2 regions of the Streptomyces prunicolor genome follow, and region 1 is predicted to be linked to the other one. Evidence: riboswitches for the same ligand, from Rfam matches in the RefSeq annotation. Region 1 holds a riboswitch; the other holds the start of a gene.

Evidence for each region. A riboswitch is a leader RNA that binds a small molecule or an ion and turns the genes downstream of it on or off. The one in region 1 is predicted to bind ZMP and ZTP.
Region 2: linked by a shared signal. The riboswitch ahead of OG588_RS30845 (glycine hydroxymethyltransferase) and the one ahead of OG588_RS45975 (bifunctional 5,10-methylenetetrahydrofolate dehydrogenase/5,10-methenyltetrahydrofolate cyclohydrolase) in region 1 are both predicted to bind ZMP and ZTP.

Annotation. Positions count from the first base shown of each region.
Region 1 is NZ_CP108676.1:10,168,506-10,174,053, reverse strand. Features, by position in the region: gene OG588_RS46000 (ABC transporter ATP-binding protein) at 1-375, shown strand, start outside; gene OG588_RS45995 (hypothetical protein) at 455-751, opposite strand; gene OG588_RS45990 (nuclear transport factor 2 family protein) at 923-1,288, shown strand; gene OG588_RS45985 (MarR family winged helix-turn-helix transcriptional regulator) at 1,367-1,867, opposite strand; gene OG588_RS45980 (hypothetical protein) at 1,928-2,767, shown strand; ZMP/ZTP riboswitch at 2,818-2,902, shown strand; gene OG588_RS45975 (bifunctional 5,10-methylenetetrahydrofolate dehydrogenase/5,10-methenyltetrahydrofolate cyclohydrolase) at 2,924-3,772, shown strand; gene OG588_RS45970 (CU044_5270 family protein) at 3,773-4,672, opposite strand; gene OG588_RS45965 (RNA polymerase sigma factor) at 4,808-5,329, opposite strand; gene ctaD (cytochrome c oxidase subunit I) at 5,435-5,548, shown strand, end outside.
Region 2 is NZ_CP108676.1:6,693,816-6,699,363, forward strand. Features, by position in the region: gene rocD (ornithine--oxo-acid transaminase) at 114-1,343, opposite strand; ZMP/ZTP riboswitch at 1,435-1,524, shown strand; gene OG588_RS30845 (glycine hydroxymethyltransferase) at 1,556-3,019, shown strand; gene OG588_RS30850 (hypothetical protein) at 3,060-3,812, opposite strand; gene OG588_RS30855 (hypothetical protein) at 3,871-4,593, opposite strand; gene OG588_RS30860 (hypothetical protein) at 4,907-5,548, opposite strand, start outside.

The DNA.
Region 1 (5,548 bases):
CTCATCGCCCGCCTCCCGAAGGGCATCGACACCCTGGTCGGCCACCGCGGCACCCGCCTCTCGGGCGGCGAACGCCAGCGCGTGGCCATCGCCCGCGCGCTCCTGCGCCACCCCCGGCTGCTCCTCCTCGACGAGGCGACCTCGCAGCTCGACGCGGTGAACGAGGCGGCCCTGCGCGATACCGTCGCCGATGTGGCCCGTACGACGACGGTCCTGGTCGTCGCGCACCGGCTGTCCACGGTGACGATGGCGGACCGGATCGTGGTCATGGACGCGGGCCGCGTCCGCGCGGTGGGCACGCACCGGGAGCTGGTGACCGCCGACCCGCTCTACGCGGAGCTGGCGGCGACGCAGTTCCTGGCGACGACGGGCTGACCTCGCACAACGGCTGAGGGCCGCCCGTTTCCGGACGGCCCTCAAGGTCTGTGTGCTCAGCGGGATCAGTGCTGCGGGCTCACGGCTCGATGCTGGGGAGGAGTCCCGTGACCGGCGCGGCCATGTCGGTGACCTGGTGCAGCTGCTGGAGGTCGTTCAGGTGGTTCATGCCCTGGAGCTGACTGGCCACCTTCGGGATCTCCGCCTGGTGCTCGGCGGGGATCTCACTCACCGCGAGCGAGTCCAGCAGGGCGACGGGGCTGACCTTGCCGTCCTTGAAGGCGGGCGCGTCGGCGGCGTTCGCCATCGGCGCGACGAGGCCGGTGACCCCGACGGCGAGACCAACGGCGGCGGCAATACGTCGTGTTGAGATCATGCCCTCAGCAACGCGGCCGGTCCCCGCGCGGTCACGGGTACCGGCCGCCGCTCACCCGTGAGGCGGAGCGCGCCGCTGCGTTTGCCGACCCCGGCGCGACGGAGGAGTCTCGTAGGAGAGGCCCGTCGCGGCTCGCTCCTGTGTGGGCCGCGGCCCTCCGAGGAGGTCACCATGGGCACCGCGGCACGCCCCGGCTTCGACTCCGAAGCCCTGCGCCGGGGCATCGAAGACCACACAGCGGCGACACTGCTGTCGCTCTACGCGGACGACGCCGAGATCCACGTCGTCGACCACCAGACCCAGCCCAGTCACCCCAAGGTCCTGCACGGCCGGGACGAGATCGGCGCGATGCTCGCCGACGTCTACAGCCGCGACATGACACACAAGCTGGAGGAATGCGTCGTAGAAGGAGACCGGGTCGCCTACAGCGAATCGTGTCAGTACCCGGACGGGGCGCGGGTCCTCGCCGAGTCGATGCTCCTGCTGCACGATGGCAAGATCACCCGGCAGACCATGATCCAGGCATGGGACGGATAGCGAGGTTGGTGCCGAAGGTCCGGATCAGCACCCGTCTGACCTGGACCTTCTCGGCGAGCACGGTACCTGCGCGCTCGGCTACGACTCGGCGGCGAGCACCAGTTTCCGCAGCAGGTCTGCGAGCGTCCGCCGCTCTGCTGGGGTCAGTGCTGCGAGCAGCGCGATCTCACCCGCTTCCTCCGCCGCCGCATGCTGCTCGAACACGGCGTATCCGGCGTCGGTGAGCCGCACCCGCACCCGCCGCCGGTCCCCCCTCTCATGGGTGCGGACGATCAGCCCCGCCTCCTCGATGGTCACCAGCCGCGCGGACAGCGCACCCCGGGTCAGTCCGAGCAGCTCGGCGAGATGCGAGGGGCTCGTCTCGTACGGCGGCCCGAGCCTGCGCAGCATGAGCAGCACCTTGTACTGCCACTGCTTGAGTCCGTCGGAGTCGAGCATGTCCCGTCGCGTCCGGCCGGCATGACGCGCGAGGATCGCCAGCCGGAAGAAGATCGCCTCCTTCACCGGGTCCATCCAGGCGAGTTCCTTCACCCAGACCGCCACGTGCCGGTCGACCGAGTCCTCCACCGCTTCTCCCACCGTCTGCCTCCCGCAGTAGTTTTCTTGTGGATAGTTTTTCGCCTAACTACCTTCCCCGGCATGACATCCACAGCGAACGCGGTCATACCCGTCGAAGAACTCGTCGCCGCCGCGCACGAGTTGAGCGTGACGAGCCGGTGGAGGAGCGCCTCCCGTCTCCTGGACACCTGCACGACCGATGATCCCGAGTCCCGGGCGCAGATCGCCCGTGCCGCCGCTCAAGTGGCCCTGGAACAGGACTGGTTCGCCGGTACGGACACCGCGACGGCACGCATCGAGGCGGCCGGGAAGGAGTTCCCGGGCGGCGACTGGGACCTGGACTTCGCACGGCTGCGCAACACCTACCGCCGCCTGCTCGTCGTAGACGGCGGACTGCGGTTGGGCCCCGACGGAAAGGATCCGGAGACCCTCACGTCCCTGCGCCGCGAGGCGGAGTCACTGCGGGACAGCGCGCCGGACGAGGGACGCCGGGGCTGGGCAGAGATGTACCTCGGCCTGATCACCGACAACCACTTCGCCGACCTGGCGGGCGCGCCGCCCCACTACGCGTCCGCACTGAGCGCCGCCGAGTCGGTCGACGACCCACTCTTGGCCCGCGAGGCCCTGCGCCACCTCGGCGACCACGACCACGACGCCGGTGACCACGCCCGCGCCCTGGACCGCTGGCGCCGGGCGACCACACTGGGCGCCGCCGCGGGCACGGTCCCCGGCACCCTCTCCCAGCAACTGCTGCTCGCCGTCCTGGCCAGGGACTCCGGCGACGAGGCCGGGGCCAGAGCGCTCGCGACGGAGGTCGCCCGCTGGGCGGAGGCCATCGGGGCCGTACGCCTCGCGGCACAGGCCCGGGGATTCCTCGCCGGCGTCGACCCGACGGCAGCGCCCGCGGACAGCGGGGCCTGAGGGCCGTACGACAGGCCGTAGGGCCGGCCGTAGGACCCTCGGTTAGGCTGTTCGTGGGTCGTGACTGGCGCTGAGGTGGAGCACCACCGTGGAGCGGCCCACGCGGAGTCGACGCCGTGCGCCTGGGCGATTGGTCAACCAGCTCAGGAGTGGATCATGTCTCAGGCACGGCTCATGGACGGCACCGCGCTCGCCCGGCGCATCGTCGAGGACACCGCGAAGAAGGCCGCCGACCTCACGGAACGCACCGGTACGGCGCCCTGTCTGGCGACGGTTCTGGTCGGCGCGGACCCGGCCTCCGTCACGTACGTCCGGATGAAGCAGAACCGCAGCCGCAAGGCCGGCATCGAGTCCCGGCACGTGGAACTGCCCGCCGCCACGACCACCGCCGAACTGGTCGGCACCCTCGACGAACTCTCCGCCGACCCGACCGTGCACGGCATCCTGCTCCAGCACCCGATGGGTGAACACATCGACGAGCGGGCCGCGTTCGAGGCGATCGCGGCGGAGAAGGACGTGGACGGCGTCACCTTCGCGTCGTTCGCGACGATGAGCTTCGGCCTGCCGGGCTTCGTGTCCTGCACGCCCGGCGGCATCATCCGGCTGCTCGACGAGTACGACGTCGACCCGTCCGGGAAGCGTGCCGTCGTCGTGGGCCGCAGCGCGATCCTCGGCAAGCCGGCCGGCATGCTCCTCCTGGCCCGCGACGCGACGGTGACGTACTGCCACTCGCGCACCCGGGACCTGTCGGCGGTGGTGCGCGAGGCGGACATCGTGGTCGCCGCCGTGGGACGCCCCCGGCTGATCCGCGGCGAGGACATCAAGCCCGGCGCGGTCGTGATCGACGCCGGCTACAACGCGGGCAACATCGGTGACGTCGACTTCGAATCCGCCGCCGAACGCGCCTCGTTGATCACGCCGGTGCCGGGCGGCGTCGGCCCGATGACGATCGCCACGCTCCTGGAACAGACGGTGACCGCCGCGGCCCGGCAGCTCGGGGTGTGATCAGCGCGTCCACGCGCTGTACTCCATGACGTCCCCCGCCTTGACCCCGTACTCGGGCTGGTCCTTCGTGAAGGTGCTCTCCAGTCCGAGTACGGCGCCGGTGGCCGGGTCCATGATCAGCATCAGCCGACTGGCGGACCGCTGATACACATACGCCTCCCCGTGCCGCCCGAGCCGGTCGGTCACCTCCCCCACCGGCCGCAATCCGTCCGCCCCCGCGAGCAGCCGCGCCAACGCCGCCGACTCACGCGCCCCGAGCGTCCAGTGGTCCAGCAACTCCCCCACGGCCGACAGGAGTTCGGGGGTGGTCAACGGCGTCTTGCTGTACGCCGTCTCCTGGAGGTACGCCCGCAGTCCTGCCACGTCGTGCGGGGGCCGGGCATCGGGCGGGACGTCGCTCCAACTCGGCGGATACGTCGTGTCCTTGAGGACATGCCCGTCCTCGACGACACGTTCCGTGTGACTGTCGTCCGCGTTCCAGCGCACGATGCGTTCCTCGGGGACGGTGACCGGCGGCTTGTCGTCGGACATGCCGAGACTCCATGACTGCACGTGAGTTCCCCTGCGCAGAACGGGAGTTCCGTCGGCGGCAGTCGCCACGGCGAGGGCGGCGAGCTGCTTCAGGGATACGGGCGTGGAACCCGCCTGCACCGTCAGCGCACGGGGAGCAGCCACCGCCGGGGTACTGCTCGGCCCGCCCAGCACGAGGGTGAGTACGGTCGCGGCAACGGCGGCGGTGGCCGCAAGGCTCCACAGCAACCGACGCCGCCGCGAACGCCGGTCATGCAGCAGCCCGTTGAGCCGACGCTCGGCGTGATGGTCCAGCGGCCCGTCGCCGTAGAGGGACCCGTCGCCAGTGAACGGGTTGGCACTACGCAGGAGTTCAAGCTCATCAGCCATGGCGATGTTCCTTCAGGGTGACTGTGGCGCCCCAAAGGGGCGCGGGCGGTGTCGATTTGCGGCTCCGCCGCGTGGGCGCGACCAGCCACAACGGAGCCGCAGACGACTGACAACACCTCGCGGCACTTCCAACCTTCATCGCCCCGCACCGCCAAGCACCGCGAGCCGATCAATCTCCGCTCTCAACCTCCGCCGCGCCCGATGCAACCGCATCGCCGCCGCCCGCGACCCGCACCCGAGGACGACGGCAACCTCGTCCACCCCCAGCTCCTCCCACGCTGTCAACCGCAGTACCTCTTGGTCGGCCGACGACAACCGCGTGAGCGCCTCGTGCACCCAGCCCCCGGGCGCATCCACATCGGGCCCGGCCACAACCTGCCGCCCATGCGCGCGATCGTCATTACCCAGCCGATCGACAAGCCGACGCCGACGCCCGTACCCCCGCACCGCATTGGCCAGGCAGTTACGGGCCACGCCATACAGCCAGGGCAACGGAGCGGCCGGCAGATCCGCACGGCGGCGCCAGGCGACGGTGAAGACCTCCGCCACCACTTCCTCGACCTCGCTGCTCCGCCCGTCCAGTCGCCGCGCAACATAGCGGCTGACCGCCCAGTAGTGCTCGCGATAGGCAGCGGCGAAGTTCTCGTCGTTGCTCATGTCCCGTTCGTGTCCGGCACCGGGGCGATCGTCACACCCGATTTCGTGATTCTCCTCGCGTCCGTCGAGTGTGACGTGCGGGCGGCGCGCGGACACAGGCGGGGCGTGAGAGACCTCAAGAGCATCAAGTGGCTGACGACCACCGACCACAAGACGATCGGCACGCTGTATCTGGTCACGTCGTTCGCGTTTTTCCTGATCGGCGGCGTCATGGCGCTC
Region 2 (5,548 bases), 3.5 Mb from region 1:
AGATCCCCGGACGAGCACCCAGGCCCCAGAGTTCGGGCCCCAGAGTCCAGGCCCAGGTCCGAGGCCACAGACGCAGGCCCAGACTCCAGGCCCCCGGTCCGAGGCCCCGCGCCCTACACCCCCAAAACCACCCGGAGTTGACCCAACCCCCAGTCCAGGTCCTCCCGGCTGATCATCAGCGGCGGCGCGATCCGGATCGTAGAACCATGGGTGTCCTTCACCAGAACACCCCGGTCCAACAGCCGCTCCGAGACCTCCCGCCCCGTCCCGACCGCCGGCGCGATGTCGACCCCCGCCCACAGCCCTCGCCCACGCACCGCCGTCACCCGCCCGGTGTCCGTCAACTGCCGCAATTCCCGGTGCAGATGCTTCCCGAGCTCCGCGGCCCGCGCCTGGTACTCGCCCGACCGCAGCATCGCGATCACCTCCAGCGCCACCGCGCACGCCAGCGGATTCCCGCCGAACGTCGACCCGTGCTCCCCGGGCCGGAACACGCCCAGCACCTCCGCACTCGACACCACCGCCGACACCGGCACCACCCCACCGCCCAGCGCCTTCCCGAGCACATACATGTCGGGCACCACCGCCTCGTGCTCGCACGCGAACGTCCACCCCGTCCGCCCGAGCCCCGACTGGATCTCATCCGCGATGAAGAGCACGTTCCGCTCCCGCGTCAACTCCCGCACCCCCGCCAGATATCCGGCCGGCGGCACCAGCACCCCCGCCTCACCCTGGATCGGCTCCAACAGCACGGCCACCGTGTTCTCACTGACCGCCGCCCGCATCGCGGTGAGATCTCCGTACGGCACGATCTCGAAGCCCGGCGTGTACGGCCCGAAGTCCGCCCGCGCCTCCGGGTCGGTCGAGAAGCTGACGATCATCGTCGTACGGCCGTGGAAGTTGTTGCCCGCCACGACGATCTTCGCCCGGCCTTCGGGCACGCCCTTGACCCGGTACCCCCACTTCCGGGCCGTCTTCAGCGCGGTCTCCACCGCCTCCGCGCCCGTGTTCATCGGCAGCACCAGCTCCATGCCGCACAGCTCGGCCAACTGCTCGCAGAACGCGCCGAACCGGTCGTGATGGAACGCCCGCGAGGTGAGAGTCACCCGCTCCAACTGCGCCTGCGCCGCCGCGATCAGCCGAGGGTTGCCGTGCCCGAAGTTCAGCGCCGAGTACCCGGCGAGCAAGTCCAGATAGCGCCGCCCCTCCACATCCGTCATCCACGCCCCGTCGGCGGTGGCGACGACCACCGGAAGCGGGTGGTAGTTGTGCGCGGTGTGCGCCTCGGCGGCGGCGATGAGGGCTTCCGTACCGGCTTCGTTGCTGGCTTCCGTACTGGTCACGGCGTCTCCCGGGGGTGAGGGTGCCCCTTTCCTATCTTCGCCCGCATGGTGGACGCGGGAGCCGCACCGTCCGGCCCGCCCGGTAGGCTGACCGATGGGCCGTGACTGGCGCGCTGGGATGGGACCGACCATCGGGGAGCGGCCCGAGCTGGACTGTGTGCCGTGCGCCTGGGCCGTACCGAGAACGCCGAACGCCACGTCCGGAGGTCCCCATGCCCGACAATTCTGTGCCTCTCTCCGCCCTCTCCAACGAGTCCACCGCCTTCCGCGCCGCCCTCGATGTGATCCGTGCCGTCGAGCCGCGTGTCGCCGACGCCATCGGCCAGGAAGTCGCCGACCAGCGCGAGATGCTCAAGCTGATCGCCTCCGAGAACTACGCCTCCCCGGCCACCCTCCTGGCCATGGGCAACTGGTTCAGCGACAAGTACGCCGAGGGCACCATCGGCCGCCGCTTCTACGCCGGCTGTCGCAACGTCGACACCGTCGAGTCCCTCGCCGCCGAGCACGCGCGCGAACTCTTCGGCGCCCGCCACGCCTACGTCCAGCCGCACTCCGGCATCGACGCCAACCTCGTCGCCTTCTGGTCGGTCCTCGCCGACCGCGTCGAGGTCCCGGCCCTCGCGAAGGCGGGCGTCCGCCAGGTCAACGACCTCTCCGACGCCGACTGGGCAGAACTCCGCCAGGCCTTCGGCAACCAGCGCATGCTCGGCATGTCCCTGGACGCCGGCGGCCACCTCACCCACGGCTTCCGCCCCAACATCTCCGGCAAGATGTTCGACCAGCGCTCCTACGGCACCGACCCCGTCACCGGCCTCATCGACTACGAGGCCCTGCGCGCCTCTGCCCGCGAGTTCAAGCCGCTGATCATCGTCGGCGGCTACTCCGCCTACCCCCGCCTGGTGAACTTCCGCATCATGCGCGAGATCGCCGACGAGGTCGGGGCGACCCTGATGGTCGACATGGCGCACTTCGCCGGCCTGGTCGCGGGCAAGGTGCTGACCGGCGACTTCGACCCGGTTCCGCACGCGCAGATCGTGACGACCACCACCCACAAGTCCCTGCGCGGCCCGCGCGGCGGCATGGTCCTGTGCGACGACTCCCTCAAGGATCAAGTCGACCGCGGCTGCCCGATGGTCCTCGGCGGCCCGCTCCCGCACGTCATGGCCGCCAAGGCCGTCGCCCTCGCCGAGGCCAGGCAGCCCTCCTTCCAGGACTACGCCCAGCGCATCGTCGACAACTCCCGCGCGCTGGCCGACGGCCTGATGCGGCGCGGCGCCACCCTCGTCACCGGCGGCACCGACAACCACCTGAACCTGATCGACGTCGCCTCCTCCTACGGCCTCACCGGCCGCCAGGCCGAGGCCGCCCTGCTCGACTCGGGCATCGTCACCAACCGCAACGCCATCCCCGCCGACCCGAACGGCGCCTGGTACACCTCCGGCATCCGCATCGGCACCCCCGCCCTCACCACCCGCGGCCTGGGCACCGCCGAGATGGACGAGGTCGCCGGCCTCATCGACCGCGTCCTCACCACCACGGAGCCCGGCACCACCAGCAAGGGCGCGCCGTCCAAGGCCCAGCACATCCTCGACCCGAAGATCGCGGACGAGATCTCCCACCGCGCCACCGACCTCGTCGCCGGCTTCCCGCTGTACCCGGAGATCGACCTCGGCTGACCCACGCTCACGCTCTTGAGTTGTCAAAGATCGGCGACTCTCACAGATCGATGAGTTCCTGTCGTGGTTCCTCGCGCGGCGGTCCGGCCTCACCCCGGGCCGCCGCGCGACGTATCAGCAGCGTGCCGCCGACCCCGACAGCCACCCCCGCCACCGCCCACCAGGCACGTCCGGCAAGGTCCGCAGAGCCGGCCCCACCCCCAACTGCCTTGCCGGCGGCGTCGGTTCCGCCGAGCACCCCCGCCCGCTCCATCTGCGAGAAGACCGCGCGCGGCGCCCGATGCCAGCGGATGTCGTCGTCCGCCACCTCCGGAGCCGGATCCGTCCGCACCCACGGTGTGCCGTCGGCGGTCACGAACAACTGGTCCTCCCGCTCCACCGCCACATCACCACCCGGAGCCCGACTCGTCCAAGGCCAGCCCCCGACGCCGGTCAGCTCCCACACCACGGTGATCCGCACCTCCGGATACCGGCCGGCATCCCATTCCCGCGACACCCGCCCCGTCCCCGTGTAGGTCGGCTGCAACAACGTCCACAGGCGGGCGAACGACGACTGCCCGGAGCGCCACGTCTCCGTCCGGCCCGAGTCACCCGTCACGACCAGCGCCAGATCCGGGATGTCCCGGAGCGGGTCCTGAGCCTGGTCCTGAGCCTGCTCCATGGCCGGGGGCCACGCCCGATCCGTCCCGAGGGCCTGGGCGTGGGTCTGAGCCACCCCGGCGAGAGCCATCAACACCGGCCCCGCCACGAGACGCAGGCCCCGCAACCTCGCCCGTCCCCTGCCACGTTCCATGCGTCCCCCTCCGTCCATCCCCTGCATCCCTTCCGTCCGTCCTCGTCTCCTCCGCCCCTCACACGTCCCGCAACTCCTGCCTCGGCCCCGGCTCCCGACCCTTTCGCCACCGGTCCAGCGGCAGCCGCGCGACGAACGGCCGCAGACCCAGTGCCAGTACCGCTCCGGCCGCCGCACCCGGTATCGCCCACCACCAGTCGGTGCCATGCCCCTTGTCCGGCAGGGAGGCCCGCACCGTGGTGGTCCCCGCCCCTGGCCCCGTTACTGTCCCCGTCCCCGTCCCCGTGTCGGAGTCAGGTGCGACCGTGGCCGGAGCGGGCTCGGTCGGCTCCCAAGGCGCCGGGAAGATGCCGGAGTAACCGTCACCCGTGCTCTTGCCCAGCACGCCCAACTTCTTGAAGAGGGCGCACAGTTGGGCGGGTTGCTCGGCCCGGTGCCAATAGCCGTTCAGGTTCGTGTTCTCCGGGACATCGGCCGCCGTGTGGATCCAGACCGCCTGCGGCCGGGACTCGACCGGAAAGACCCGGTCGATCCGCCAGGGCGATATGTCGTGCGCCAGCCAGGTGACGTTGATCTGGTGGGCGTGGACCAGATCGGCCTCGGGCGGCTTGTCGCGCGTGCCCTTGCCCTCGGGCCCGAGCAACTGCTGGAGTTTTCCGTACTGTTCGTCCGAGTAGTACAGCCCCCTGGCCTGCCCGCTCTCCGGCGACGTCACGAGCACGCTCGTCGGCCCGCCCGCCGCCGCGTCCGACGCACCCCACACCATCAGGGCCAGCGTCATCGCCAACGCCCCACTCAGAGCGGCCAGTTCACGAACCCCGCCCGCGCTCTTCCCTGCCCGGCCCGCACTCCTCCCAGCCTCGCTCGCACTCCCGCCTGCCCCGCCCGCACTCCAGCCTCCGGACATCCGAACCCCCACCCAGCCCATCCGCCGATCCCCGTACGACCCGCCCGCGAGCCGCCTGTCACTTCTGGTACACCGCTCGGCCCGCCGGGGTTCCCACCCCGCCCGCACTGCTTGAACTACTCGCACTTCTCATACGGGTTGCGCCACCTACCCCCGTCGCGCCACTCGCGTCACTCGCCCTCCTTCCTTACCTCCGCCGATCGAGCGACCTCGCGATCTCCACGGCCCGCCCCTTCGACCCCACGCCCTCCAGACGGAACGTCAGATCCCCGCCCGGAACCCCACCGACCGCATGGGTCCACAGCAGCGTCGGCCCCGCCGTCCGCTCCTCCCGCGTATAACGGTCCCCGTCCGTGTCCACCAGCCAGAAACTCAGCAGATGCGGGCGCGCGAACCACAGCGCCGGGTCCTGCACACCGTCCGGCGAGACCGTCCCGCCCAGCGACAACCACTCCGGCGGCTCGCGCACCGTCTTCACGAAGCCGGGGTCCAGTCGCGCCGGATACTCGTCGACCCGGACCGTGTGCCCGCCCTCCCGCCAGCACAGGCTCACCAGGAAGCGGCCCTGCGGCTCGCCGGTCACCGTCACCGCGTCCGGAACGCCCAACGCGTCCGGCACCAGCGGCTCGAACCCCGCACGCTCACGGGCCTGCGCCAGCGTCACCGACCGCCCGCACCCCGGCACCTCGGCCCCGGCCGAGGGCACCGCCGACGGGTCGTACCGCACCTCGACCCCGCCGAAGCCGAACCAGTCGAAGACCGCCGCCCGCACCGGAGGCGTGAGCACGAGCACCGTCAGCAGACCGCACAGGGCCGCCACCAGTGCCCG